One region of the Kitasatospora sp. NPDC047058 genome, then DNA from elsewhere that is predicted to be linked to it. Evidence: predicted binding sites of a transcription regulator. Region 1 holds the regulator's gene; each other region holds the start of a gene.
The links. Region 1 encodes HrcA, which represses chaperone genes, less so after heat shock. Its sites were predicted from a motif close to TTNGCACTCNGNNNNNCNGAGTGCNAA; they were not measured.
Positions count from the first base shown of each region.

Region 1 (9,823 bases):
CCGCCCTCGACCGAGGCGAAGCAGACCGAGCCGGTGCCGGTGGGCCGGAAGCCGGCCGCCGCCTCCAGGGTCAGCGCGGCGGACGGCACGCCGAACAGCTGGTCGAGGTCGGGCTTGACCGGCTTGGTGCGGCCGAAGAGCGCGTCCAGGATTCCCACGGCGGTCCTTCCGGTTCCGGAGGAGGCGGTTCAGCGGCCGAGCTCGGCCGAGATCTTGGCCAGCTGCTCCAGCCGCCGCTCCAGCGGCGGGTGGGTGGAGAGCAGCTGCGAGGCGGCGTCCCGGGCGCTCAGCGCCGGGGCGAAGTAGAAGGCGTTGTACGGCTGGGCCTTGCGCAGGTCCTTCGTCGGGATCGCGGCGATCTGGCCGGTCACCTTGGTCAGCGCCGAGGCGAGCGCGCTGGGCCGGCCGGTGAGCTGGGCGGCGGCCCGGTCGGCGGCCAGCTCGCGGTAGCGGGAGAGCAGCCGGGTGAGCAGGAAGCTGATCGCGTACACCACCATCGACACCAGCGGGATGACCAGCGCGACGATCGCGGCGTTGGAGTCGTTGTTGTTCCGGCCGCCGCCCATGAACCCGCCGTACACGGCGATCCGGGTCATGGCCCCGGCGAGCACCCCGAGGAACCCGGCGACGGTCATCACCGCGACGTCCCGGTGGGCGACGTGCGACAGCTCGTGCGCCAGGACGCCCTCCAGTTCCTCCGGCTCCAGCCGCCGGAGCAGGCCGGTGGTCACGCAGACCACGGCGTTCTGCGGGTTGCGGCCGGTGGCGAAGGCGTTCGGCATGTCGTTGTCGGCGACGGCGACCCGGGGCTTGGGCATGTCGGCGAGCGCACAGAGGCGGTCCACGGTGCCGTGCAACTGCGGGTACTGCTCGGGGGTGACCCGGTGGGCGCCCATCGCCCGTTCGGTGATCTTGTCGCTGAACCAGAACTGGGCCACGAAGAGCCCGCCCGAGATCAGCACGATCAGCGGCCAGGCCCCGCGCAGCAGCGCGATCAGCAGGCCGGTGAATCCGACGTACAGCAGCCCGATCACGAACATCGTCCCGACCATCCGGCCGGTCAGGCCGCGGTCCGGTGCGAAGCGGGTGTGCTGGCCCGAGGTGGACATCGCTGCTCCTCCGTTCGCCGTCCGCTTTCGATGCTGCCACCCGGACGGGCGCGGGGCATCACCCGCGCGCCGCCCGGTGCGGGCAGGATCACCCCGGGCGGGCCGTTCCTGCCGTCGGACCCGGGCCTTACACTGGCAGGTACGGTCCTGGCACTCGTGTGTTCAGAGTGCCAAAGCCGGGGCCCGCCCAGTGCGGCCCGCAGCAAGGCGATACGGACACATGTCACATCGGACAACGTGCGAAGACGGAGGTGCGTGCCCCATGGCCGGTGAGGTCCGCCAGCTGGACGACCGCAAGCTCGCGGTGCTTCGCGCCATCGTCCAGGACTACGTGGGCACCGAGGAGCCGGTCGGCTCCAAGGCGCTGGTCGAGCGGCACAACCTCGGTGTGTCCCCGGCCACGGTCCGCAACGACATGGCCGCGCTGGAGGAGGACGGTTACATCCACCAGCCGCACACCAGCGCCGGGCGGATCCCCACCGACAAGGGGTACCGCCTGTTCGTCGACCGGTTGGCCGAGGTCAAGCCGATGAGCGCGCCCGAGCGGCGGGCGATCCGGCACTTCCTGGACGGCGCGGTCGACCTGGACGACGTGGTGGCCCGTACGGTCCGGCTGCTCGCGCAGCTGACCCGGCAGGTCGCGGTGGTCCAGTACCCCTCGCTGTCCCGCTCCACCGTGCGTCACATCGAGCTGGTCGCGCTGGCCCCGGCCAAGGTGATGCTGGTCCTGATCACCAACACCGGCCGGGTCGAGCAGCGGCTCGTGGACTGCCCGGGCACGGTCGGCGAGACCGTCCTGGCGGACCTGCGCGCAAAGATCAACACCAGGGCCGTCGGCCGGCGCCTCCCGGAGGTGCCGGGGCTGCTGGAGGAGCTGCCCGCCCAGTTCGAGGCGGCCGACCGGCCGACCGTCACCACCGTCCTGGCGACGCTGTTCGAGGCGCTCGCCGAGCAGAACGAGGAGCGGATCATGCTGGCCGGCACGGCCAACCTGACCCGCTTCGGCCACGACTTCCCGCTCACCATCCAGCCGGTGCTGGAGGCACTGGAGGAGCAGGTCGTCCTGCTCCGCCTCCTGGGTGAGACCGCGGACGCCGGGATGACGGTCCGGATCGGCCGGGAGAACGCCTACGAGGGGCTGAATTCCACCTCCGTCGTCTCGGTCGGTTACGGTTCGGGCGACGAGAGCGTGGCCAAACTGGGTGTGATCGGTCCGACCCGGATGGACTATCCGGGCACAATGGGGGCGGTGCGAGCGGTGGCACGGTACGTGGGCCAGATCCTGGCCGAGTCGTAGGAACGGCCACCGTCGGAATCGGCGGTGGTACCAGTCGCAAGCACTTCAACAGGCGGAACAAGCGGAGCATTTGGTGGCCACGGACTACTACGCGGTACTCGGCGTCCGACGGGATGCGGGGCAGGACGAGATCAAGAAGGCGTTCCGGCGCCTGGCGCGCGAACTGCACCCGGACGTCAACCCGGACCCGAAGACGCAGGAGCGGTTCAAGGAGATCAACGCCGCCTACGAGGTGCTCTCCGATCCGCAGAAGCGCCAGGTCTACGACCTCGGCGGCGACCCGCTGTCGCCCAACGGCGGCGGCGGGGGTACGGGCGGCTTCGGCGCCGGCGCGGCCGGCTTCGGCTTCTCCGACATCATGGACGCCTTCTTCGGCGCCGCCTCCGGCCAGCGCGGCCCGCGCTCGCGGACCCGGCGCGGCCAGGACGCCATGATCCGGCTGGAGATCACCCTGGAGGAGGCCGCCTTCGGCACCACCAAGGAACTCCAGGTCGACACCGCCGTCACCTGCACCACCTGCAGCGGCGAGGGCGCCGCGCCCGGCACCTCCGCGCAGACCTGTGACATGTGCCGCGGCAAGGGCGAGGTCTCCCAGGTCACCCGGTCCTTCCTGGGCCAGGTCATGACCTCCCGTCCCTGCCCGCAGTGCCAGGGCTTCGGCACCGTCGTGCCGACCCCGTGCCCCGAGTGCGCCGGCGACGGCCGGGTCCGCGCCCGCCGCACCCTGACCGTCAAGATCCCGGCCGGTGTCGACAACGGCACCCGGATCCAGCTGGCCGGCGAGGGCGAGGTCGGCCCCGGCGGCGGCCCGGCCGGCGACCTCTACGTCGAGATCGCCGAGACCACCCACAACGTCTTCCAGCGCCGCGGTGACGACCTGCACTGCACCGTCACCATCCCGATGACGGCCGCCGCGCTCGGCACCCAGGTGCCGCTGCAGACCCTCGACGGGCTGGAGGAGGTCGACATCCGGCCCGGCACCCAGTCCGGCCAGTCGATCCCGCTGCACGGCCGCGGCATCACCCACCTGCGCGGCGGCGGCCGGGGCGACCTGATAGTGCATGTCGAGGTGCAGACGCCCACCAAGCTCGACCCCGAGCAGGAGGAGCTGCTGCGCCGTCTCGCGGTGCTGCGCGGCGAGGAGCGGCCCTCGGGCCAGTTCGCGCCGGGCCAGCAGGGGCTGTTCTCGCGCCTGAAGGACGCCTTCAACGGCCGCTGACGGCCGTACCGGCGCCCGGTGACCCCCGCGGGTCACCGGGCGCCGTCGTTCCACCGCACCCGGCCTCCGCGGCCCCGGCTGCCGCACCCCCGCCCGTGCGACCCGGCCACCGGACTTCCGACCCTTCAGCATCCCGACCCCCAGGACCCGCCATGACCGCGCCCGTGTTCGTCGTCGAGACCGCGCAGCTCGCCACCGCCGCCCCCGGCGCGGTGGTCCGCCTGGACGGCCCGGAGGGGCGGCACGCCGCCGCGGTGAAGCGGCTGGAGGCCGGCGAGGCGGTGACCCTCGCGGACGGGCTGGGCCTCGGCGCGGACGGCACCGTCGCGGCGGTGCACGGCAAGGACGCGATCGACGTGACCGTGGCCGCCGTCCGCCGCGAGCCCGAGCCGGCCCCGCGGATCGTCGTCGTCCAGGCGCTGCCCAAGGGCGACCGCGGCGAGCTGGCGGTGGAGACCATGACCGAGGTCGGGGTGGACGTGGTGATCCCCTGGGCCGCCTCCCGCTGCATCACCCAGTGGAAGGGCGAGCGCGGCGCCAAGGCGCTCGCCAAGTGGCGGGCCACCGCCCGCGAGGCGGGCAAGCAGTCCCGCCGGCTGCGCTTCCCCGAGGTCCGCGAGCCGATGACCACCCGGCAGCTGGCCCCCGTCCTGGCCGGGGCGGCGCTGGCGGCGGTGCTGCACGAGGAGGGCGCCGAACCGCTGGCCGGTGCTGATCTGCCGGGCACCGGGGACATCGTGCTGGTGGTCGGCCCCGAGGGCGGCGTCTCCCCGGACGAGCTCGCCGCCTTCGCCGAGGCCGGCGCCCGGCCGTTCCGGCTCGGCCCCTCCGTGCTGCGCACCTCCACGGCGGGCGTGGCCGCCGGCGCCCTGCTGCTGGGCCGCACCGGCCGCTGGAGCTGAGGACCCGCCGGAGCCGGCGGCTGTCCGGGCCGGCGAGCGCCCCCGACGTGGGCGGGCGTCCCCCGCGCGGGTCGGCTGTTCCGGAAATGCCGGTGCATCGTGCGCGTACCTGCCTAGGCTGGCCGTGTGAGCGAAACCCGGAGCACCTCAGCGGGCGCCTACCTGCGCCACCCTCACCTGCACGGTGACCTGGTCACCTTCGTGGCCGAGAACGACGTCTGGCTCGCCCCGCTGGACGGCGGCCGGGCCTGGCGGCTGACGGCCGATCACGTCCCGGTCCGGCGGCCGCGGTTCTCCCCGGACGGCCGGTACGTCGCCTTCACCTCCACCCGGGACGGTGCGCCCGAGGTGCACGTCGCCCCGGTGGACGGCGGCCCGTCCCGCCGGCTGACGTACTGGGGCAGCGACCAGACGCAGCTCCAGGGCTGGACGGCCGACGGCCGGCCGGTCGCCACCACCTCCGCCGGGCAGGCCACCCTGCGCCGCACCTGGGCCCACGCGGTGCCGCTGGACGGCGGCGAGCCGGTCCGGCTGCCGTACGGGCCGGTCGGCGGCCTGGCCTCCGAGCCGGGCGGCGACCGGACGCTGCTGGTCTCCGCCTTCGGCGCGGAACCGGCCTGGTGGAAGCGGTACCGCGGCGGCCGGGTGGGCAAGCTCTGGATCGGCGCCGAGGAGTTCGTCCGGATCCACCAGGAGCTCGACGGGCACATCGAGTCCCCGCTCTGGGTGGGCCGGCCCGGCGCGTCCCGGATCGCGTTCCTCTCCGACCACGAGGGCGTCGGCGAGCTGTACTCCAGCCTCCCGGACGGCACCGACCTGCGCCGCCACACCACCTCGCCGGAGGGCTTCTACGCCCGCACCGCCACCACCGACGGCACCCGGGTGGTCTGGCACAGCGCCGGCGACCTCTGGCTGCTCGACGGCCTGGACGGCCCGGACCAGGCGGCCGCCGCCGAGCCGCGCCGGCTGGACGTCCGGCTGGCCGGTCCGCGGGCCGGCCGCCGCCCCCGCCCGGTCCACGCGGCCCACTGGCTGGAGACCGCCGCCCCCGACCGCACCGGCCGGGCCGGCGCCGTCGTGGTCCGCGGCACCGTGCACTGGCTGACCCACCGGGAGGGCCCCGCCCGGGTGCTGGACGAGACGCCGGGCGTGCGCGGCCGGCTGGCCCGGGTGGTGCCCGGCGAGGACGGCGCCCAGGGGGTGCTCTGGGTGACCGACGCCGAGGGCGACGACGCGCTCGAGTACGCCCCCGCCGTGCTGGGCACCGAGCGCCGCCGGCTGGCCGCCGGGCAGCTCGGCCGGGTCCGCGGCCTGCTGGTGTCGCCGGACGGCAAGCAGGCCGCGGTCGGCTCGCACGACGGCCGGGTGCTGCTGGTCGCGCTGGCCGACGGCGCCGTGCACGAGCTGGCCCGCAGCACCGACGGCGAGGTCTCCGGGCTGGCGTTCAGCCCGGACTCGGCCTGGCTGGCCTGGTCGCAGCCGACCCCGGGGCTGGGCGCGTTCTCGCTGCGCCAGATCGTGCTGGCCAACCTGGCCACCCGGACGGTCGGCGAGGTCACCCCGCAGCGCTTCGTCGACACCTCGCCCGCGTTCACCGCGGACGGCAAGCACCTGGCCTTCCTCTCGGTGCGCAACTTCGACCCGGTCTACGACTCGCACGTCTTCGACCTGTCCTTCCCGAACGGCTGCCGCCCGTACCTGGTCACGCTGGCCGCCGACACGCCGTCCCCGTTCGGGCCGCAGCGCGCCGGGCGGCCGGTCGGCGGCGAGGAGGACGAGCCGCGGGGCAAGAAGACCGACGGCGAGGAGGGCTCCGCCGACACGCCGCCGGCCACCCGGGTCGACCTGGACGGCATCGCCGACCGGATCATCCCGTTCCCGGTCGAGGGCGGCCGGTTCGGCAGCCTGAGGGCGGCCAAGGACGGCGTGCTCTGGACGAGGGTCCCGCTGCTCGGCGAGCTCGGCGACGAGGCGGCCTCGCTGGAGGACGAGCGGCCGCGCCCGGCCCTGGAGCGGTTCGACTTCCGCAAGCGCCGCGCCGAGCACCTGGTCGACGGCCTGGACGGCTTCGCGGTCAGCGGCGACGGCACCCGGCTGGCCGTCCTGGACGAGGGCGAGCTGCGGATCGTCCCCGCCGACCACAAGGCGTCCGGGGACGACGACGAGATCGCGGTCGACCTGGAGCGGCTGCGCGTCACCGTCGACCCGGCCGCCGAGTGGCGGCAGATGTTCGACGAGAACGGCCGCCTGATGCGCGACAACTTCTGGCGCCCCGACCTCGCCGGCGTCGACTGGGACGGCGTGCTCGCCCGCTACCGGCCGCTGGTGGACCGGCTCGGTTCGAAGGACGACCTGGTCGACCTGCTCTGGGAGGTGCACGGCGAGCTGGGCACCTCGCACGCCTACGTGCTGCCGCACGGCGTCCACACCGAGGCGGCCCGCCGGCAGGGCAAGCTCGGCGCCGACCTGGTCAAGGACGGCGAGGTCTGGCGGATCGCCCGGATCCTGCCCGGGGAGTCCTCCGACCCGCGGGCCCGCTCGCCGCTGGCCGCGCCCGGCGCCGCCGTCCGCCCGGGCGACGCCGTCCTCGCCGTCAACGGCCGCCCGGTCGACCCGGTCACCGGCCCGGCGCCGCTGCTGGCCGGCACCGCCGGGCAGCCGGTCGAGCTCACCGTGGCCGGCAAGGACGGCACCGACCAGCGCCACCCGGTGGTCGTGCCGCTCGCCGACGACGAACCGCTGCGCTACCACGACTGGGTGGCCGGACGGCGGGCCGTCGTCCGGGAGCTGTCCGGCGGCCGGCTCGGCTACCTGCACGTCCCCGACATGCAGGTGGCGGGCTGGGCGCAGATCCACCGCGACCTGCGCTCGGAGATGGCGAAGGAGGGCGTGGTCGTCGACATCCGGGAGAACCGGGGCGGCCACACCTCGCAGCTGGTGATCGAGAAGCTGGCCCGCCGGATCGTCGGCTGGGACGTCGCCCGGGACATCGCCAGCCCGGTGCCCTACCCCGGCGACGCCCCGCGCGGGCCGGTGGTGGCGCTGGCCGACGAGTACTCCGGCTCGGACGGCGACATCGTCAACGCCGCGATCCAGGCGCTGGGGCTCGGCCCGGTGGTCGGCACCCGGACGTGGGGCGGCGTGATCGGCATCGACAGCCGGTACACGCTGGTCGACGGCACCCTGGTGACCCAGCCCAAGTACGCCTTCTGGATGGAGGGCTACGGCTGGGGAGTGGAGAACCACGGCGTCGACCCGGACGTCGAGGTGCCGATCGCGCCGCACCAGTACGCGGCCGGGGAGGACCCGCAGCTCGCCGAGGGCGTCCGGATCGCCCTGGCCGCACTCGCCGAGACCCCGGCCAAGGCTGCGCCGCCGCTGCCCTGGGAGTAGCCGGCCGGCGAGCGGCGGAGCGGGAGGCCGGACGGGCCGGTCTCCCGCTCCGGGCGGTGAGTAGGATGCGGGGCTGTTCTTGATCACCGCATTCAGCATTCACGGGGGCACGGCAATGGCACAGGGATATCCACCGGGTTCGTACGGTCAGCAGCAGTACGCGCAGAACCCGTACGGCCAGAACCCCTACGGCCAGGAACCGTACAACGGGCAGCCGCAGCAGCCGTACCCGCCGCAGCAGCCGTACCCGGGCCAGCAGCCGTACCCGGGCCAGCCCCCGTACCAGCAGGCCCCGCAGTACCAGCAGCCGTACCCGCCGCAGCAGCAGTACCAGCAGGCCCCGCCCCACCAGGGGCAGCAGCCGTACCCGCAGCCCGCGCCGTACCCGGGGCAGCCCCACGGGCACGCGCCCCGGCCGGACGCCGCCCGGGTGCCCCGGCCGAAGGAGGCGAGCGGGTTCCGGCGCTACCCGGCGATCCTCGTCGACTGGCTGGTCGCCGTCGTGCTGGGCTTCGTCGCCGCCAAGGCCGCCGCCGGTTCGAAGGCCGACCACGCCGGCGCGTACTTCGGCACCCTCCTCGCGGTCGGCTTCGGCGTCTCCTTCGTCAACCAGGTGGTGCTCGGCCGCCTCGCCGGCTTCAGCGTGGGCAAGGGCCTGATGGCGCTCCGGGTGATCCGCAAGAAGGACGGCAGCCGCCCGAACACCCGCCGGCTGACCAAGCGCTGGGCGCTGGGCTTCGTCATCATCGCGGTCTCCCTGATCACCGAGGACTTCGAGGACGACGAGTTCATGGGTGTCCGCGCGGTCCGCTGGAAGCACCTGCGGGAGTACCAGCAGGCGACCGGGCGGCTCGGCTAGCATGCGGCCGTACGCCCCGACCTCCGTTCGTTCCGACCGACCCCGCGAGGAGACCCCGATGGCCGGAGAGCCGCAGCCCGACTGCCTGTTCTGCAAGATCGTGGCCGGCGAGATCCCGGCCACCGTGGTGCGCAAGACCGAGCGCATCCTCGCCTTCCGCGACATCGCCCCGAAGGCCCCGACCCACGTCCTGGTCATCCCGCACGTCCACTACCCGAACGCCGCCGCGCTGGCCGCCGCCGAGCCGGAGATCGCCGGCGAGCTGCTCGCCGAGGCCGGCCGGGTCGCCGAGGACGAGGGGCTGGCGGACTACCGGCTGATCTTCAACACCGGGGCCGGCGCGGGCCAGACCATCTTCCACGCCCACGTCCACGTGCTCGGCGGCATTCCGATGACCGAGCGCATGGTCTGACCGGCGTGTCCCAGCGCGAACTCGTCGTCCTCGGCACCGCCAGCCAGGTGCCGACCCGGCACCGCAACCACAACGGCTACCTGCTGCGCTGGGACGGCGAGGGCCTGCTGTTCGACCCCGGCGAGGGCACCCAGCGGCAGATGCTGCACGCCGGGGTCTCCGCCACCCAGATCACCCGGATCGCCGTCACGCACTTCCACGGCGACCACAGCCTGGGGCTCGCCGGGGTGGTCCAGCGGATCAACCTGGACCGGGTGCCGCACCCGGTGGACGTCTACTTCCCGGCGTCCGGCGAGGTCTACTTCGAGCGGCTGCGGTACGCCACCGCGTACCACGAGACGGCCGTGCTGCGCCCGCGCCCGATCGAGGAGCCGGGACCGCTGCCCGCCCCCGGCGCCCGGTTCGCGCTGGACGCCGTCCGGCTCTCGCACCCGGTCGAGTCCTTCGGCTACCGGCTCACCGAGCCGGACGGCCGCCGGCTGGTGCCCGAGCGGCTCGCCGCCCTGGGCATCGCCGGCCCGGACGTCGGCCGGCTCCAGCACCAGGGCGCGATCGAGCGGGACGGCCGGCGGGTCACCCTGGACCAGGTCAGCGAGCCCCGGCCCGGCCAGCGCTTCGCCTTCGTGATGGAC
Region 1 covers NZ_JBEYVJ010000034.1:19,522-29,344, forward strand. Annotated here, with positions in the region: gene ABZ885_RS07990 (hypothetical protein) at 1-158, opposite strand, end outside; gene htpX (zinc metalloprotease HtpX) at 189-1,109, opposite strand; gene hrcA (heat-inducible transcriptional repressor HrcA) at 1,372-2,406, shown strand; gene dnaJ (molecular chaperone DnaJ) at 2,480-3,625, shown strand; gene ABZ885_RS08010 (16S rRNA (uracil(1498)-N(3))-methyltransferase) at 3,778-4,527, shown strand; gene ABZ885_RS08015 (PDZ domain-containing protein) at 4,654-7,920, shown strand; gene ABZ885_RS08020 (RDD family protein) at 8,036-8,779, shown strand; gene ABZ885_RS08025 (histidine triad nucleotide-binding protein) at 8,838-9,191, shown strand; gene ABZ885_RS08030 (ribonuclease Z) at 9,197-9,823, shown strand, end outside.

Region 2 (9,823 bases), on a different contig from region 1:
AGGACTTGAACTGCTTGCCGTTGATGAACAGCAGCTCGCCCGGGGACTCCTCGCAGCCGGCCAGCAGCGAGCCCAGCATCACGGTGTCGGCACCGGCGGCGAGCGCCTTGCCGATGTCGCCGGAGTACTGCAGGCCACCGTCGCCGATGACCGGCACGCCGGCCGCCTGGCAGGCCTGGGCGGCCTCGTAGATCGCGGTGACCTGCGGGACGCCGATGCCGGCGACCACGCGGGTGGTGCAGATGGAGCCGGGGCCGACGCCGACCTTGACGCCGTCCACGCCGGCGTCGATCAGCGCCTGGGCGCCGTCACGGGTGGCGACGTTGCCGCCGACCACGTCGACCCGGACGGCCGACTTGATCTTCGCGATCCAGGCCAGCGCGTTGTGGCTGTGCCCGTGCGAGGTGTCCACGACCAGGAAGTCGACGCCCGCCTCGACCAGGGCCTGGGCCCGGTCGAACGCCTCGGCGCTGGCGCCCACGGCGGCGCCGACCAGCAGACGGCCCTCGGCGTCCTTGGCGGCGTTCGGGTACTTCTCGGCCTTGACGAAGTCCTTGACGGTGATCAGGCCCTTGATCCGGCCCTCGTCGTCGACCAGCGGCAGCTTCTCGATCTTGTGGCGGCGGAGCAGCGCCATGGCGTCCTCGCCGGAGATGCCGACCTTGCCGGTGATCAGCGGCATCGGGGTCATGATCTCGCGGACCTGGCGGCTGCGGTCCGACTCGAAGGCCATGTCGCGGTTGGTGACGATGCCGAGCAGCTTGCCCGCCCCGTCCGCGATCGGCACGCCGCTGATCCGGAACTTGGCGCAGAGCGCGTCGGCCTCGGCCAGGGTGGTCTCCGGGCCGACCGTGATCGGGTCGGTGACCATGCCGGACTCCGAGCGCTTCACCAGGTCGACCTGGTTGGCCTGGTCCTCGACCGACAGGTTGCGGTGCAGCACGCCGACGCCGCCCTGGCGGGCCATCGCGATGGCCATCCGCGACTCGGTGACCTTGTCCATCGCCGCGGAGAGCAGCGGGATGTTGACGCGCACGTTCCGGGAGACCCGCGAGGAGGTGTCGACCTGGTTCGGCAGCACCTCGGAGGCCCCGGGCAGCAGCAGCACGTCGTCGTACGTGAGCCCGAGCATCGCGAACTTCTCGGGTACGCCTGCGGCGTTGACGCCAGTGTTAATGGGCATTTCGGGGGTACCTTCCGTGGCCGGCCTATTCCGCTCGCGCCCTGAGGGTGGGGGCGCTGTCATCGCTCACTCGCTCAGGCCGCCGAAAGCCCGGTGCCGTTGGAGGAACCTCCAGGGGAACCCCGCTCGCACCGCCGAAACTTTGGCAACCCGCCCAGGCGCCGATACCCCATGGTACTGGCACCGCGAATGTGTCCTCGTGTGCCCTTGACAACACCCGGCACCCGTGGCTCATTCCGGCCGGGCAGCGGTCAGGAGGACTCCTCCGCGAGGGCCCGCAGCCGGCTGAGCGCGCGGTGCTGGGCGACCCGCACGGCACCGGGAGACATCCCCAGCACCTCGCCGGTCTCCTCCGCCGACAGCCCGGCGGCCACCCGCAGCAGCACCAGCTCGCGTTGACGGGCCGGCAGGTTGGAGAGCAGCTCCTTGGCCCAGGCGGCGTCGCTGCTGAGCAGCGCCCGCTCCTCCGGGCCGAGCGCCTCGTCCGGCACCTCCGGCATGTCGTCCGGCGGGATCACCGTCGAGCCCGGCCCGCGCATCGCGGCGCGCTGCAGGTCGGCGATCTTGTGGGCGGCGATGCCGTAGACGAAGGCCTCGAACGGCCGACCCTGGTCCCGGTAGCGCGGCAGCGCGCAGAGCACCGCCACGCAGACCTCCTGGGCGACGTCGTCGACGTGGTGCCGGGCGCCGCCGGGCAGCCGGACCAGCCGGCCGCGGCAGTAGCGCAGGGCCAGCGGGTGGACGTAGGCGAGCAGCGCGTCGATCGCCGGGCCCTCGCCGCGCACGGCGGCCGCGACCAGCTCGCCGACCAGCGGGGAGCCGCCGGTGCCCAGCACCGGTGCCCGGTCGGGGCCGATCCCGCCGCCGGCCGCCCGTCGGGCGGCCGCGTCCGCACCGGCTGCGTGGTCGCCGTGGTCCGGCCCGCCGTCGCCGGGATCCGCGTACGACGGATCGTGACCCGGGCCGGAGGGCTCGGCCTCCACCGGGTCCGCCTCGCCGGCAGTACCGGCCACGTCGTCGCGCATCGGTCCATGGTGCCTGGTCGAGCGGGAAAACGCGGCACCGCGTCCGGAGTTGTGCACCGGAACGTTATGCGGTGCGGCGCCGCGCGCCGCGCCGGCGCGCACCACCGGCCCCTCCTGCACCGTGCCGCCTCCCGCCCCGCCGCTGTCGGTGGTGGTCCCGTCCGTCGCGCCGTCCGCCGAGTGTCCTGCGGCTGCGTGGTTCGCCGCAGTGCCTGTCCGCTGGTCCCCGAGGTGCTCCACCACTCCATGGTGCAACCTCGGGACCGTAACGTCACACGCCCCGACGGGAGGAATCGCGAGCAGCCCGCCGCGGCCGGCGGAGCCGCCGGCGGTCAGCGGACCAGGCCCCACCGGAAGCCCAGGGCCACCGCGTGCGCGCGGTCCGAGGCGCCGAGCTTCTTGAACAGCCGCCGGGCGTGGGTCTTGACGGTGTCCTCGGAGAGGAACAGCTCGCGGCCGATCTCGGCGTTGCTGCGGCCGTGGCTCATGCCCTCCAGCACCTGGATCTCACGCGCCGTCAGCGTCGGCGCGGCCCCCATGTCGGGGCTGCGCAGCCGGCGCGGGGCGAGCCGCCAGGTCGGGTCGGCGAGGGCCTGGGTGACGGTGGCCCGGAGCTCGGCGCGCGAGGCGTCCTTGTGCAGGTACCCGCGGGCGCCGGCGGCCACCGCGAGGGCGACGCCGTCGAGGTCCTCGGCGACGGTGAGCATGATGATCCGCGCGCCCGGGTCGGCGGACAGCAACCGCCGGACGGTCTCGACCCCGCCGAGGCCGGGCATCCGGACGTCCATCAGAACGAGATCGGAGCGGTCGGCCACCCAGCGGCGGAGGACCTCCTCCCCGTTCGTCGCGGTGGTGACCCGGTCGACGCCGGGTACGGTCGCGACCGCGCGGCGAAGCGCCTCGCGGGCGAGCGGGGAATCGTCGCAAACGAGAACGGAAGTCATGACCGTCGTCCTCCGCAGCTGATCCGCGTCACGTTGAGCCTCCTGGCTGGTACGAATCTCTCCGACACGGCCGATTGGCGACGGACCCGGTGCCGATCGCCTGAACTTCCCCGCGATCGTTCCCGACGTCCGGCGCCCGCTAACCGCCTCCGCACTTCCAACGACCGTCACTCGAATGAGTTACGGCCTTCAGGGCCATCTCCACCACTGTACGTGGCCGACCCGTTACCGATCAGCCGCATCGCGGTGCACACGCCGCACTTTTGTGCAGCTCGCGCGCGGTCGGCGTACGACCCGCACACCGGTCCGGAGCGCCGCGCGCCCGTCGGCCACCCGATTGCCACGTCTGCGCCCGCCGGAGTCCATGCCCACTTTGCCCGTTTTTATAGCTTTCGTATGGTCATTGACTGTTGTGCCACTCTGTGGGTGACTTGTCCATGGAGTTGCCTTAAGTCATATTTCCAGGTGTCCACACCAGCGCATCGAAGCCCCGCCGTGCCGCCCAGTCCGCTGGCGGCCGGCCGCCGGCCGACGAGCCTCTGAAGGGAATGAGCCATGGCAGATTTCTCCCGCCTCCCCGGCCCCAACGCCGACCTCTGGGACTGGCAGCTCTCCGCGGCCTGCCGCGGCGTGGACAGCTCGCTCTTCTTCCACCCCGAGGGCGAGCGCGGGGCCGCGCGAAGTTCGCGCGAGGCCAGCGCCAAGGAGGTCTGCATGCGATGCCCGGTACGCACCGAGTGCGCCGCGCACGCGCTGGCGGTCCGGGAGCCTTACGGCGTCTGGGGCGGCCTGACCGAGGACGAGCGCGAGGAGATGATGGGCCGCTCGCGCAACCGCCTGGTGGAGGTTCCGCTGACCGCGCCGACGGGGCTGCAGCGCTAACAATCCACCCGGGCCACGCCGTGGAGAAACGTTTCTTCGCGGCGCTTCAGGGCGCCCGCCCGGGTGAACCGGGGTCAGCGCCCGGCGGCCGCACCCGCCAGCCGCTCCAGCATCAGCGACACGGCCGGCACCTCGGCCAGGTCCGGCAGGGTCAGGGCGACCACCTGCCGCACCGCCGGCACCCCCGACGCGGTCCGCAACGGCACCGCCGACACGCCGTCAGGGCGCACCGACTCCAGCGCCAGACCCGGCAGCACCGCCACCCCGAGCCCGGCCGCCACCAGGCCGACCACCGCCGGGTAGTCGTCGGTCGCGAAGTCGATCCGGGGCTCGAAGCCCGCCCCCGCGCACAGCTCCACCAGGTGGCCCCGGCACTGCGGGCAGCCGGCGATCCACTGCTCCCCGGCCAGCTCGGCCAGCTCCACCGGGCTGCCCCCGCCGTTCCCGCCGTCCCCGCCGGCCCGCCCGGCCAGCGGGTGCGCGGCGGGCAGCAGGCCCACCAGCGGGTCGTCCAGCAGCGGGGTGACCACCAGGTCGGACCAGTCGGCGCCGGCGCTGAGCTGCTGCGCCTCCAGGTTCGCCTCGGCCCGCGCCTCGCGCGGGGTGCCGTGGGCGGGCGAGGGCGCCGCCGGCGCGCCGCCGGGGGCCTGCGGGTAGCGGAAGGCCAGCGCGACCTCGCACTCGCCGCCGCGCAGCATCGCCAGCGACTCCGGCGGCTCCGCCTCGACCAGCGACACGCGCACCCCCGGATGGCTGTCCCGCAGCCGGGCGACGGCGGGCGGCACCAGGGTGGAACTGGCGGTGGGGAAGGAGACCAGCCGCACCCGCCCGGCCCGCAGCCCGGCGATCGCCGCCACCTCCTCCTCGGCGGCCGAGAGGCCGGCCAGGATGCCGGTGGCGTGCTTGAGCAGGACCCGACCGGCCTCGCTCAGCTGCATGCCGCGCCCCGAGCGGACCACCAGCGGGGTGTCCACGGACTTCTCCAGGGCCTTCATCTGCTGGCTGATGGCGGGCTGCGTGCAGCCCAGCTCGCGGGCGGCCGCGGAGAAGGAGCCGGTGCGGGCGACGGCACGCAGGACGCGCAGATGGCGGGCCTCGATCATGCCTCAGTTATAAGGCAAGCTTTGCCGTCCGCAAAATTCTGCTGATAACTGGACTCCCACCAGCAGCGTACGCCGAACTGCCGCGGAACACCGGAAGGCCCGGCCCGCACCCCGTGGGGTGCGGGCCGGGCCTCCGGCTGCCGGGCGGGCCGGCGGACGCAAGGGGCGTCAGTGCGAGTGGCCGTGACCGCCGTGCGAGTGACCGTTGTCGGCCTCCTCCTCCTTCTTCTCCACCACGAGGGTCTCGGTGGTGAGCAGCAGGGAGGCGATCGAGGCGGCGTTCTCCAGCGCGGAGCGGGTCACCTTGACCGGGTCGATGACGCCGGCCTTGACCAGGTCGCCGTACTCGCCGGTGGCGGCGTTGTAGCCCTGGCCGGCCTCCAGCTCGGAGACCTTGGAGGTGATGACGTAGCCCTCCAGGCCGGCGTTCTGGGCGATCCAGCGCAGCGGCTCGTGCAGCGCCTTGCGGACGACCGCGACACCGGTCGCCTCGTCGCCCGACAGGCCCAGGCCGCCGTCCAGCACCTTGGCGGCGTGGACCAGGGAGGCGCCACCACCGGCGACGATGCCCTCCTCGACCGCGGCGCGGGTCGCCGAGATGGCGTCCTCCAGGCGGTGCTTGCGCTCCTTCAGCTCCACCTCGGTGGCGGCGCCGACCTTGATGACGCAGACGCCGCCGGCCAGCTTGGCCAGGCGCTCCTGCAGCTTCTCGCGGTCCCAGTCGGAGTCGGTGTTGGCGATCTCGCCCTTGATCTGGGCCACGCGGCCGGCCACGGCCTCGGTGTCGCCCGCACCCTCGACGATGGTGGTCTCGTCCTTGGTGATGGTCACGCGGCGGGCGGTGCCCAGCACGTCCAGACCGGCCTGGTCGAGCTTGAGGCCGACCTCCTCGGAGATGACCGTGCCGCCGGTCAGGGTGGCCAGGTCGCCCAGGATCGCCTTGCGGCGGTCACCGAAGCCCGGGGCCTTGACCGCGACCGCGTTGAAGGTGCCGCGGATCTTGTTCACCACGAGGGTGGACAGCGCCTCGCCGTCGACGTCCTCGGCGATGATCAGCAGCGGCTTGGTGGCGCCGCCCTGCAGGATCTTCTCCAGCAGCGGCAGGAGCTCCTGGATGGAGGAGATCTTGCCCTGGTTGATCAGGATGTACGGGTCCTCCAGGACCGCCTCCTGCCGCTCCGCGTCGGTGACGAAGTACGGCGACAGGTAGCCCTTGTCGAACTGCATGCCCTCGGTGAAGTCCAGCTCCACGCCGAAGGTGTTGGACTCCTCGACGGTGATGACACCGTCCTTGCCGACCTTGTCGATCGCCTCGGCGATCAGCTCGCCGACCTGGGTGTCCTGCGCGGAGAGGGACGCGACGGCGGCGACGTCGTCCTTGCCCTCGATCTCGCGGGCGACGGACAGCAGGTGCTCGGAGACGGCGGCGACGGCCTTGTCGATGCCCTTCTTCAGGGCGGCCGGGCCGGCACCGGCGGCGACGTTGCGCAGACCCTCGTTGACCAGGGCCTGGGCCAGCACGGTGGCGGTGGTGGTGCCGTCACCCGCGACGTCGTTGGTCTTGGTGGCGACCTCCTTGACGAGCTGCGCGCCAAGGTTCTCGTACGGGTCGTCCAGCTCGACCTCACGGGCGATGGTGACACCGTCGTTGGTGATGGTCGGGGCGCCGAACTTCTTGTCGATGACGACGTTGCGGCCCTTGGGGCCGATGGTCACCTTGACGGTGTCGGCCAGCTTGTTGACACCGCGCTCCAGCGAGCGGCGGGCGTCCTCGTCGAACTGCAGGATCTTCGCCATGTTCCCTATTCCCTCGGGGCTGCGGCCGTCAGGATGGCCGCTCGACTACGTGAACCAACAACCACGCCCCGGGCCCCTGTCACTTGGGACACGGATCCGGGGCGGGCTGGAACGTCTTACTTCTCGATGATCGCGAGGACGTCGCGGGCCGAGAGGACGAGGTACTCCTCGCCCTGGTACTTCACCTCGGTGCCGCCGTACTTCGAGTACAGGACGATGTCACCGACGGCGACGTCGAGCGGCAGACGCTGGCCGTCCTCGAAGCGGCCCGGGCCGACGGCCAGGACGACGCCCTCCTGGGGCTTCTCCTTGGCGGTGTCCGGGATAACCAGGCCGGAGGCCGTGGTGGTCTCGGCGTCGAGCGGCTGGACCACGATGCGGTCCTCGAGCGGCTTGATGGCAACCTTGCTGCTGGTGGTCACGTCCGAGCTCCCCTTCGGAGATTACGGGGTTTTCTAACGGGTAGGTGGCGAACCTGCGGGCCTGCCGTCGCGGGGGTCAGACACGCGTCATCGCGTTAGCACTCACCATGGGGAGAGTGCCAAGGACGACCATAGGCCGCGGTTAGCACTCAGTCAACCAGAGTGCCAACGACGCGCCCGCCGTTTCCGGGGGGCGGGGCGTGCACGGGATGAGTAGCCGTACTCATGTGCGGTCCGAGAGCGCGCCGCAGACTCGTTCCATGACCCACACTCCGGTGCGCATCGGCCCGTCCCGGCCGAAGGACGCCCTGCTCGCGCTGCTGCTCCTGCCGGTGCTGGGAGCCCTCCCGCTCGCCGCCTTCTGGGCCGCCGGGGCCGCCGCCGAGGCCGCGGGCGGCAGCACGGACCAGATCCTGTGGGCCGGCGGGCTGTCCGCCCTCGTGATCGGCTACGGGGTGCCCGTCGCCGTCGTCGTCCGCGGCTGGCGGGCCGGGTACGAGTACCTGGCGGTCGCCGCCGGGGTGGCGCCCTTCGTGCTGCCGGTCTGGGGCTGCGCGGGCCTCCCCGGGCTGTGAGCGGCGAGAATGACCCCGTGGACACCGAGAACCTGCAGCCCCTGCTGACCCCCCGGGGGCAGTCCCTGCTCGCCGAACTGCGCGAGTTCGCGCCCGAGGACGAGCTGGCGCTGGCCACCCGGCTGCGGCGGGAGCACCCCGCGGAGCTGGTGTCGGCGGCGTTCGGGCAGGCGCGGCTGCGGCAGCGGGCGCGGGCCAAGTTCGGCGCGGACGCCGACCTCATGTACTTCACGCCCAACGGGGTCGAGCAGTCCACCCGCCGCAGCGTCGCCGAGTGGCGCGCCCGGCGCTTCGCGGACCTGGGCGTGAAGCGGCTGGCCGACCTCTGCTGCGGGATCGGCGGGGACGTGCTGGCGCTGGCCCGGGCCGGCATCGAGGTGCTGGCCGTCGACAGGGACCCGGCCGCCTGCGCGGCCACCGCCGCCAACGCCGCCGCGCTGGGCCTGGCCGAGCTGGTCGAGGTGCGCTGCGCGGACGTCGCCGAGGTGGACGTCACCGGCTTCGACGCGGTCTTCACCGACCCGGCCCGCCGGACCTCGCGCGGCCGGGTGTTCGACCCCGAGGCGTACGCCCCGCCGCTCTCCTGGGCGATCGAGACCGGGCGGCGCACTCCCGTCGGCGCGCTGAAGGTCGCCCCGGGCATCCCGCACGAGGCGGTCCCGGCGGACGCCGAGGCCGAGTGGGTCTCCGACCACGGCGACGTCAAGGAGGCGGTGCTCTGGTTCGGCGCCCGCGCCGACCGCCCGCACCGGGCCACCCTGCTCCCCGCGCAGGCCAGCCTCACCGGCGGCGACCTGCCCGACCCTCCGGCCGGCCCGGTCGGCCGCTACCTGTACGAGCCGGACGGCGCGGTGATCCGGGCCCACCTGGTCGCCGAGGTCGCCGGGCAGGTGAACGGCCGGCTGATCGACCCGAAGATCGCCTACCTGACCTCGGACGAGCTGGTCGCGACCCCGTACGCGCACGCCTTCGAGCTCACCGACGTGCTGCCGTTCCACATCAAGAAGCTGAAGGCGCTGCTGCGCGAGCGCGGCGTCGGCACGGTGGTGATCAAGAAGCGCGGGATGGCGATCACCCCGGAGGAGCTGCGCCGCCAGCTGAAGCCGAGCGGCCCGAACACCGTCACGGTGATCCTCAGCCGCACCGACCACGGGCCGCTGATGATGCTCGGGCAGCCCGTACAGGCCTCCTAGGACGGGCCGCCCGGGCCCGGGGACGCGCCGTCAGGACGCGGGCGCCTGGATGTAGTCCTCCAGTCGGGCCACCGCGAAGCCCTGCTCCTGGATCCGGGCCAGCAGGTCGCCGAACATCTGGGTCATCGTCGCGCCCTTGAGCTCCTTCGGGCCGCGGAAGTGGGCGAGGATGATGTCACCGGGCTTCAGCTTCTTGTCCGCCGCCTGGTACTGCATGTCGTGGATCTGCATCGACTCGCGCCAGAGCACGATCGCGCGCGGCCCGCACTGCTGCACCGAGCCGTTCAGGGCCGGGGTGTTGGCGCCGTCCCCGAACGGCGGGCGGAACAGCAGCGGCGCGGCGCCGTACTGCTGGGTGAGCGCCGACTGGGCGTCACAGATCTCGGACTTCTGCTTCTCCGGCGCGATCTTGCTCATCACCGGGTGGTCCACGGTGTGGTTCTGGACGTGGTTGCCGAGCGCCTGGAGCGGCTTGAAGTAGCCGTAGTTGTCCTTGACGATGTCCCGGGTCAGGAACATCGAGACCGGCACCTTGAGGTCGGTCAGCATCTCGACGAACTTCGGGTCCTTCTCGGCGCCGTCGTCGATGGTGATGAAGACGACCTTGTCGGCGGTCTTCACGTCGCTGAACACCGGTACCGGACCGGTCCGTTCGAGCTTGACCGGCTTGTCGGCCGGGGCAGCGGGGGCGGCCGGCAG
Region 2 covers NZ_JBEYVJ010000064.1:22,279-32,101, forward strand. Annotated here, with positions in the region: gene guaB (IMP dehydrogenase) at 1-1,183, opposite strand, end outside; gene shbA (RNA polymerase sigma factor ShbA) at 1,435-2,016, opposite strand; gene ABZ885_RS13145 (response regulator transcription factor) at 2,541-3,152, opposite strand; gene ABZ885_RS13150 (WhiB family transcriptional regulator) at 3,708-4,034, shown strand; gene ABZ885_RS13155 (LysR family transcriptional regulator) at 4,109-5,137, opposite strand; gene groL (chaperonin GroEL) at 5,306-6,934, opposite strand; gene groES (co-chaperone GroES) at 7,051-7,356, opposite strand; gene ABZ885_RS13170 (hypothetical protein) at 7,617-7,931, shown strand; gene ABZ885_RS13175 (class I SAM-dependent methyltransferase) at 7,949-9,124, shown strand; partial or broken gene ABZ885_RS13180 (polysaccharide deacetylase family protein) at 9,155-9,823, opposite strand, start outside.
Region 2: the regulator HrcA is predicted to act here: its motif matches at 7,499-7,525, upstream of groES (co-chaperone GroES).

Region 3 (9,823 bases), on a different contig from region 1:
CCGCCCGGCCGGGCCGGCCCGAGGCCGCGCAGGAACGCCCCGATCAGCCGCTCGCTGCGCCCGTCGCCGTAGACGTCGGCGGTGTCCAGGAAGGTCACCCCGGAGTCCACCGCGGCGGCCAGCACGGCCAGGGCGTCGTCATCGGCCACCTGCCCCCAGTCCGCCCCGAGCTGCCACGTCCCCAGCCCGATCACCGACAGGCCCCGCCCGAGCCTGCCCGCCGTCCGCTCCTCCATGCCGACCGTCCTCCGGATCTCACCACCGCCGGCCCGGCCGGGCCCGGCCCACGCATTCTGGCAAGCCCGGCCCGCAAAACGGCCCGCCTCGCCCGCCGACACCCCGCACTCCTCGGCCACCCCCCGCACCCCGGAAACCCCAGCACCCGCGCGACCCCCGATCCGGTACGCTGTCCACCGAGTGCGCCTCAGTAGCTCAGGGGATAGAGCACGGCTCTCCTAAAGCCGGTGTCGCAGGTTCGAATCCTGCCTGGGGCACAGCGGGAACGACCCGAGGGGAAGCCCCGGACCACACGTGGTCCGGGGCTTCCGCCGTTACGGGCGGGGTGCGGGCGCGGCCCGGCGGCGGTCCTGACGATGTGTCACGGGCTGCCGGGCGGCGGCGTCCGTCGGGCGGAGGCGGGGGCGTCCGCCGGGCGGCGGTGGTGCGCCTCGGCGGACCGTGCGTCGGGCCGGTCGGCGGTGCTCCCGGGGGCCGGGTCGTGGCGGTCCGGCCCGGCCGGGGTGACCCCGGTCGAGGTGACCCCGCTCGGAGTGGCGCCGGTCGGGGAGACCAGGACGCGCTGGACCCGGGGTCTGGTCCGCCAGTTGACCCGCCGGACGTCCCGGGCGAGGGCGCCGGGCCGCCAGAGCTCGACGGCGACGGTGACCGTGCCCAGCACGATCCCGGCGGCGAGCCAGCCGCCCAGCACGTCGCTCGGCCAGTGCACCCCGAGGGCGATCCTGGTCCAGCCGACGGCCAGCACGGCCAGTGCGGCGACGGAGCAGGCGGCGATCCGCCCGCCGCGCCCGGTCCGCGACCAGAACAGCCCGACCAGGACGGCGCAGGTGATGGCGGAGGCCATCGCGTGCCCGGAGGGGAAGGCCGGGCCCCCGGCGTGCGAGACCGGGTCGGCGAAGGCCGGGCGCTCCCGGTCGAAGGCGAGCTTGAACGCCCACTGCGCGCCCCAGCCGGCCAGCGTCTGCGCCGCCACCCAGCAGGCCAGCACCCGCGCCCCGATCAGCCAGAGCCAGAGCGCGGCGATGCCGAGCAGCGTCCGCATGGTGACCGTGCCGCCGATGTCGGAGAGCGTCTGCATCGCGGCGGTCCACGCGGTGTGGTCGCGCGCGTAGCGGTGCAGGCCGTCGGTCCAGGCGTGGTCGAGCCGGTCGAGCGGGTGCCAGCCGGTCTGCACCAGGGCCGCCAGGGCGGCGAACAGCGCGGCGCAGGCGATCGCGAGCGCCGTGTGCCGGAGCAGATGGCGACTACGCGGGGTGATGCGCGCCGTGCGGTTGGTCAGGTGCATGGCTGACACCTTCCCAGTGTGGTGTGCGGATCGGGCGCCGGGCCGATAGCGATTTGGCATCTTTTGTGGGGAGGACCTGCGCGCGCCGGAGTGTGGGCGCGGCGCGCCCCGGGAACGTCGGCGGCGGTCCGGGGGTTTCACGAAGTGCGGGGTCTGCGAAGAACCGGCGCCCGGTCCGAACCGGTCGTCCACCTGGCACCCGGTGCATCGGCGCGGTCACCCTCCGTCCATGACCGGGGTGAAAACCGGCAGGATACTGCATCGCTGGAAGAATCTGAGCGACTTGGGAATGTTGTCCGGAATCTGTTCGTTGGATCGTTACGTGTGAGCCCCGCGGGGCCCGCACTTCTTGCCCTCTCAGGGCAGGCAGGCAGACCTCGGCAACACCAGCAAAGGGAGCAAGCATGGCCACCCGTGCCGTCGTTCGCGACAGGGCCGACCGGACTCGCGCGGCCCGCCCGACCAACCTTGAGGCCGACCGTGACCTGGTCGGTATGTACCTCGACGAGATCGCCAGGACGCCCCTGCTCGATGCCGCCGAGGAGGTCGAGCTCTCGCTGCGGATCGAGGCCGGCGTGTACGCCCAGCACCTGATGGACGAAGGAGAGCTGCCCGAGGGCGTCAAGCGCGAGGAGCTCGAGGCGATAGCCGAGGACGCGGAACGCGCCAAGGACGTCTTCATCCGGTCCAACCTCCGTCTCGTGGTCGCGGTCGCCCGGCGCTACCCGCGCAGCGGCCTGCCGCTCCTCGACCTCATCCAGGAGGGCAACGCAGGCCTGGTCCGGGCGGTCGAGAAGTTCGACTACGCGAAGGGCTTCAAGTTCTCCACCTACGCGACGTGGTGGATCCGGCAGGCGATCACCCGGTCCATCGCCGACCAGTCGCGGACCATCCGGCTGCCCGTCCACCTGGTCGAGGAGCTCGGCCGGATCCGGCGGGTGCAGCGCGAGAAGTCCAAGGAACTGGGCCGCGAGGCCGAGCCGGCCGAGATCGCGGCCGAGCTGGACACCACCGAGGCCCGGATCAAGGACGTGCTCGACTGGGCGCGCGACCCGGTCAGCCTCAACATGTCCGTCGACGACGAGGGCGAGACCCAGTTCGGCGACCTCGTCGAGGACACCGGGGCGACGTCCCCCGAGGACGCCGTGATGGTCATGCTCCGCCGCGAGGAGCTGGACGACCTGATCGGGCGCCTGGACGACCGCACGGCGTCGATCATCCGGTCGCGGTACGGGATGGAGGACGGCCGCGAGCGCACCCTGACCGAGGTCGGCAAGCAGCACGGGCTCACCCGCGAGCGGATCCGCCAGATCGAGAAGCACGCGCTGGCCGAGCTGAAGAAGATCGCCGACCATGCGGGCTTCGAGGCCGCCTGACGCTGCTGCCGCCGACCACTGCCCCGGGCCCCGGGCGCGGACCACTCCGCGCCCGGGGCCGGCGTGTGTGCGGGAGCGGGTCGCCCGGCGGCCGCGGAGTGTGAAGACGGCCCTAGGCTGGAGGAGTGGACGATGTGCGAGACGGAGACGGCCCGGTGACCGGGCAGAACCCCGGGCGGGCCGACGTGACCGCGGACGAGACCGTGACCGCCGACGTGACCGCGGACGTGACCGCCGACGAGACCGCGGCCGGGCCGGAGGCGGGTGCCCCGGCGCCCGGTGCCCCCGCAGCGCCTGCGGCCGCCAGGACCGCGGCCCGGCTGGTCTTCCGCGACCCGCTGGACCAGCAGTCCCGGGACGACACCGACACCGGCTGGGGCGAGCGCCCGGGCGGCGGCGGTGGCGGCGGGCGGGGGCTGGACTGGTACCTGAGCCAGCGCCCGCCGCACCACGGCGGCTGAGCGCGGCGGGCGCCCGGCCCGCCGCGGGGGTGCTCAGCGCTGCTGCGTGACCAGCGCGTCGCGGATCTCGGTGAGCAGGACGACCTCCTTGGCCTCGGCCTCCGCCTGCTCCTCGGCGAGGGTCTTCCGCTTGGCGGTGAACCTGATCATCGGCAGCACCACGCAGAAGTAGACGACGGCCGCGGTGATCAGGAACTGCAGCGCCGCGCTCAGCACCGATCCCCAGAGGATCAGGATGCCGGACGTGACCTCGCCGCTCGCGCTCATTTCGCACGGGCCCTTGATGCAGGACGTGTAGGAGTCCAGGTCCTTGGGCCCGAACGCACCGACGAGCGGGTTGATCACGCCCTTGACGAAGGCGTTGACGATGTTGGTGAACGCCGCACCGATGACCACGGCGACGGCGAGATCGACGACGTTCCCGCGCAGCAGGAATTCCTTGAAGCCCTTCATGCCGCGTGAACGACGAGGCCGCCGAACGGTCACGGGTGATCTTCGCCGGACTCCGACGGACAACCCGTTCGGTGGACCGGTGCGGTCGCGGGCGGCGGCAGCCCCGCCCGCGCGGGCCCGAAAGCCAGCGCGGCGGCCACCGCGAGCAGCAGCACGGCCGGCACGCCGGGCCGGTGCCGGAGGGCCTGCCGGAGCCGGTGGCCGCGCCCGCCCCCGCGTCGGATCGGCGGGAACGGCGGCACCTCGCGCCGCGGCGGGACGGCCGGTGCGGGCAGCGGCAGGGGGAACGGGCGGGGGAGGCCCGCGGTCGTCGTCATGGGGGCACCACCGGTGGTCGCAGGGCGCCGGCCCGCGGCGGGCCGGCTTCTCGTGACGCACACTCTGGGCGGTCGGCGTTCGCGGGGGAACGCCTTTCCCCCAGCCTGTGGACAACCCGGCCCTGTGGAAAACCTCCGTCACCCGCAGGAAGGAATCCGGGGCACCGGGTTGACCCGGGAACGGCGCAAGGCCCGCCGGCCCCGCCGGAAGCGGGGCCAACGGGCCTTGCGAAAAACCTGGGGTCAGCCGGCCGGCTTCGCCGCGGCCGCCGGAGCCGGGCTCGCCGCCGGAGCGGAGCCGCCCGAGGACGGGGCCGAGGAAGCCGACGAGGTCGAGGACGACGAGGACGAACCCGCGCCCACCGAGCTGCTGGAGGACGAGCGGCTGTCGGTCCGGTAGAAGCCGGAACCCTTGAAGACCACACCCACGGCCGAGAAGACCTTGCGGAGCCGTCCCTGGCAGTCGGGGCACGTGGTCAGCGCCTCGTCGGTGAACTTCTGCACCGCCTCCAGGCCGTTGCCGCACTCGGTGCACTGGTACTGGTACGTGGGCACTTGTCTTCCTCCTGGCACTCTCGCCTGATGAGTGCTAACGATGGTCAATGATGCGGCATTCCGCTGGATCAGTCCAGCGACTCGAATGTGAGATGAGCCGGGGACGGCCGCCCGCCGGCCGCCCCCCGACCGCCTCGCCGCCGCCCGGCAACCGCCCCGCAGCAGCCCCACAGCAGCCCCCGCGACCCGTGCTCAGCCCTTCGCCGCCCCCACCAGCTGCCGTGCCACGGCCCGCTCGCCGGTGCCCGCGACCACGCTGCTCACCGCGGTCGGCGCGACCAGCAGGTGCCGCAGCGCGACCAGCGCGACCAGGCCCAGCCCGGCCCCTGCCACCGGCACCAGGAACCCGGCCGACGGCCCGTGGCCGTCGATCAGCCGCCCGGCCACGGTGGACCCGGCCGCCAGGCCGAGGCCGATGGCGCCGGTCAGCCAGGTGAAGGCCTCGGTCTTGGCACCGTCCGCGACCAGCGTCTCGACCAGGGTGTACCCGGTGATCAGCGTGGGCGCGATGGCCAGGCCGCAGACCAGGCCGGCGACGGAGAGTGCGACCAGGTCGGGCATCGCCCAGAGCGTCGAGCAGCCCAGCACCAGCAGCGCGTAGCTGGCCAGCATCCGCTGCCGGGCGGCCCGGCGCCAGGCGACCATGCCGTACAGCACGCCGGCCAGCATCGAGCCGCCGGCGAAGATCCCGTACACCGTGCCGTTGGCGCCCGGCTGGCCGACCGACTCGGTGAAGGCGGTCACCGAGACCTGCATCGCGCCGAAGACGCTGCCGACGCCGAGGAAGGCGCCGGCCAGCAGCCGGACGCCCGGCGAGGAGAGCGCGGAGACCCGGGCGGCGCCCGGCTGCCGCGGGTGCCGGGCCGGGGAGGTGCGGCGCTGGGTGGCGAAGGCCAGACCGCCGACGACGGTCAGCGCGGCCTCGGCGACCAGCCCGGTGGCGGGGTTGACCGAGGTGGCGATGGCACCGGCCAGCACCGGGCCGATCACGAAGGTGAACTCGTCGGTCACCGACTCGAAGGCGAACGCGGTGTTCAGCTTGGCGGGCGGTGCGCCCTCGGCGGAGAGCTTGGCGACCCAGCGGGCGCGCACCATCGCGCCGATCTGCGGCACGCTGGCGCCGGCCGGCGCGGCGGCCAGCAGCAGGGCCCAGACCGGGGCGTGCCCCAGCGCCAGCGCGATCAGCGCGCCGACCGAGACCGCGTGCACGGCCACGGTGGGCACCAGGACGGCGGCCTGCCCGTACCGGTCGGCCAGCCGGCCCGTCTGCGGGCCGACCAGGGCCTGGGCCACGGCCGAGACGGCCGCGACGGTGCCGGCCGTGCCGTACGAGCCGTGGGTGTCGAGGACCAGCAGCACGATGCCCAGACTCAGCATCGCGTAGGGCAGCCGCGCGGCGAACGCGGGGGCCAGGAACGTCCAGGCGCCCGGGGTGCGCAGCAGCGCGCCGTACCCGATGCGGGCGGGCGGTGCGGTGTCCGTGGTGGCGTCCGCGGGGACGCCGTCGTTCTCGACCGTTCGGCGGGCCGTCACGGTCGGTCCTTCCTGCTGCCTGGTAGCGCGGAAGGGGCATGGGGTGGCCCCGACGGCGCCGAGAGTCGTCCTCTCGCGCGTCGACCGGGGTAGATACCGGGCCGGGTCGGCTTGGGTGCCGAGGCCGGGCCGCGGCCGCCGAGCGGTCGCGCCAACTCTGCGTCAGGCAGATGCTGGGGGTGTAGCAACCATTATACGTTACGCGCGTAGATGTCGCGCCGACCTCGACAATACAGGACCAGTCCAAACCTGTCCTGCCAAGTCAAGGTGAACGCCGCGCGAAGCCTTCGGGCTGTCGGCCCTGCCGCCCTCAGGTGCCCCGCCCGTGCAGCCAGCCGGCGAGCTTGCCGCCCTTGTCCACGGCCCGCAGCCGGCGTTCCGCGGCCTCGCTCACCTCGTCCGTGGTGACCACCAGCAGCTCGTCGCCGCCGCGCAGTACCGTCGCCTTGTCGGGCACGAAGCTGCTCCCCTCGCGGACCACCAGGGTGACCGCCGCGCCGGCCGGCAGCCGCAGCTCGCCGATCTCCACGCCCGACATCCTCGACGTCGGCGACAGCGCCACCGACAGCAGGTGTCCGTGCAGCTTCTCCAGCGGGGCGGACTCGATGCCGAGGTCCTGGCCCATCGACCCCTCGCCGATCCGCAGCCAGCGGGCGACCAGCGGCAGAGTCGGGCCCTGGAGCAGGGTGAAGACGACGACCAGGATGAAGACGATGTTGAAGACGTCCTGGGCCATCGGCGCGCCGGACACCATCGGGATGGTGGCGAGCACGATGGGCACCGCCCCGCGCAGCCCGGCCCAGCTCAGCAGGGCCTGCTCGCGGCCGGGCAGCTTGAACGGCGTCAGGGTCAGCACCACCGAGAGCGGCCGGGCCACGAACACCAGGACGGCGCCGATCACCAGCGCGGGCACCACGGAGGAGCCCATCGTCTCGGGGGTGCAGAGCAGACCGAGCAGGACGAACATCCCGATCTGCCCGATCCAGGCCAGGCCGTCGGCGAAGCCGCGGACGGCGGGGCCGTGCGGCAGCTTGGCGTTGCCGAGGATGACGGCACTGATGTAGACGGCGAGGAAGCCGGAGCCGTGCAGCAGTGCGCCGCCCGCGTAGGCGAGCACGGTGAGCGCCATGACGGCGATCGGGTAGAGGCCGGAGGACGGCAGGGCGACGTGCTTGATCCCGAACGCGCCCAGCTTGCCGACCGCGAAACCGACCGCGGCGCCGATCGCCAGCTCGGCGGCGATCGTGCCGACCAGGACGTACCAGGAGTCCAGCTCGCCGGCGGTGGCGAAGGCGACGACCAGGATGACCACGGGCGCGTCGTTGAAGCCGGACTCGGCCTCCAGTAGGCCGGTCAGCCGGTGCGGCAGCGGCACCATCCGCAGGACGGAGAAGACGGCCGCGGCGTCGGTCGAGGAGACGATCGCGCCGAGCAGCAGCGAGGTGCGCCAGTCCAGCCCGACCAGCCAGTGCGCGCCGGCCGCGGTGACGAAGACGCTGATCCCGACGCCGAGGGTGGCGAGCACGGTGGCGGCCGGCATCGCCGGTCTGACCTCGCGCCAGCTGGTCTTGAGGCCGCCCTCGGCCAGGATCACCACCAGGGCCGCGTAGCCGAGCACCTGGGTCAGCTCGGCGTTGTTGAAGGTGACGCCGATGCCGTTCTGGCCGAGCGCCACACCGATGCCGAGGTAGATCAGCAGGCTGGGCAGCCCCGACCGGGTCGAGATCCGCACGGCGACCACCGCGACCAGCAGGATCACGGAGAACTCGAGGAGCAGCTGGTTCAGGTGGTCGACATTCACGCAGGGGCACCTCGGGCAGGCTGGGGGCGGGCGGGGTGTCTGGCGGCGGTGAGGCCGGGAGTCGACCGGAAGGGAGGCGGACGGCAGGGCACGCCGATTGCTCCCCTTGCGGATCGTTACTCAGTCTAACATTTTGCCATATCTTTAGTTTCCTCCGTCACACGGCCCCCCACCTCTGCTTCTCCAGTGCTTCCCTGACCTCCTCCGATCCCACCGTGAGCGTCCCCCGTGCACGCCCGCGAGCCGAGTCGGCCTAATGTGGTGCCCTGTCACGGCCGAGTGCCCTGGACATGCCCGCCCGCCCCCCAGTCGAGGACCGCAAGGACCCAGATGCCCCGCTCGAAGAAGTTCCGGCGCGCCCGTCTGATCGTGATCGTGCTGGTCGTGCTGCTGGTGGCCGGCGTCGGCTACGGCGGCTACCGCGGGGTCACCGCGGTCCGCGCGTCCTTCCCGGAGGTCGACGGCAGCGTCAAGGTGGCGGGCCTGAGCGCGCCGGTCGACGTCAAGCGGGACGCCAACGGCATCCCGCAGCTCTACGCCGACACCCCCGAGGACCTGTTCCGGGCCCAGGGCTACGTCCAGGCCCAGGACCGCTTCTGGGAGATGGACGTCCGCCGGCACATCACCGCCGGCCGGCTCTCCGAGATGTTCGGCGACAGCCAGGTCGAGACCGACTCCTTCATCCGCACCATGGGCTGGCGCCAGGTCGCGCAGAAGGAGTTCGACACCCAGCTCGCGCCGGAGACCAAGAAGTACCTCCAGGCCTACGCGGACGGCGTCAACGCCTGGCTCGGCGAGCACCCCGGCGGTGAGCGCGCCTCGCTGGAGTACGCGCTGCTCGGCGTCGTCAACGGCGACTACAAGCCCGAGCAGTGGACGCCCGTCGACTCGGTGGCCTGGCTGAAGGCGATGGCCTGGAACCTCTCCGGGAACCTCCAGGAGGAGATCGACCGCTCGCTGCTCGCCCAGGACTTCAGCCCGGAGAAGATCGCCGAGCTGTACCCGGAGTACCCGTACGCGGCCAACGGCACGATCGTGAAGACCGGCACCGTGAGCGGCGACACCTACCGCCAGGCCGACGGCTCCGGCCAGCCCGCCGCGGGCGCCCCCGGCACCACCACCCAGGGCGCGGCCGCCACCAAGGCGATGCTCAAGGACGTCACCGACCGGATCGACGCGATGCCGCAGCTGCTCGGGCGCCAGGGCCAGGGCATCGGTTCCAACTCCTGGGTGGTGGCCGGCACGCACACCACCACCGGCAAGCCGCTGCTGGCCAACGACCCGCACCTCGGCCCCGGCCTGCCCTCGGTCTGGTACCAGATGGGCCTGCACTGCCGCACCACCTCCGCCGCCTGCCAGTACGACGTCTCGGGCTTCACCTTCGCCGGCATGCCGGGCGTGGTGATCGGCCACAACAAGGACGTCGCCTGGGGCTTCACCAACCTCGGCGCCGACGTCACCGACCTCTTCCTGGAGAAGGTGACCGGCCCGGAGACCTACCAGGTCGACGGCAAGGACGTGAAGTTCGAGCTCCGCAAGGAGACCATCAAGGTGGCCGGCGGCGAGGACCGCACCATCACCGTCCGGACCACCCAGACCGGCGCCCCGCTGATCTCCGACCAGAGCACCGAGCAGCAGAACGTCGGCAAGTACGCGCCCAACGGCACCTCCGCCCCCGACCGCGGCACCGGCGGCTACGGCGTCGCCCTGCAGTGGACGGCGCTCAGCCCCGGCAAGACCATGGACGCCGTCTTCGAGCTGGACCGGGCGAAGGGCTGGGAGGACTTCCGGAACGCCGCCAAGGA
Region 3 covers NZ_JBEYVJ010000090.1:8,509-18,331, reverse strand. Annotated here, with positions in the region: gene ABZ885_RS16545 (aldo/keto reductase) at 1-236, opposite strand, end outside; tRNA gene ABZ885_RS16540 (tRNA-Arg) at 422-494, shown strand; gene ABZ885_RS16535 (phosphatase PAP2 family protein) at 599-1,522, opposite strand; gene ABZ885_RS16530 (sigma-70 family RNA polymerase sigma factor) at 1,927-2,898, shown strand; gene ABZ885_RS16525 (hypothetical protein) at 3,024-3,359, shown strand; gene mscL (large conductance mechanosensitive channel protein MscL) at 3,393-3,812, opposite strand; gene ABZ885_RS16515 (hypothetical protein) at 3,842-4,129, opposite strand; gene ABZ885_RS16510 (FmdB family zinc ribbon protein) at 4,373-4,684, opposite strand; gene ABZ885_RS16505 (MFS transporter) at 4,877-6,142, opposite strand; gene ABZ885_RS16500 (potassium/proton antiporter) at 6,528-8,018, opposite strand; gene ABZ885_RS16495 (penicillin acylase family protein) at 8,349-9,823, shown strand, end outside.
Region 3: the regulator HrcA is predicted to act here: its motif matches at 4,696-4,722, upstream of ABZ885_RS16510 (FmdB family zinc ribbon protein).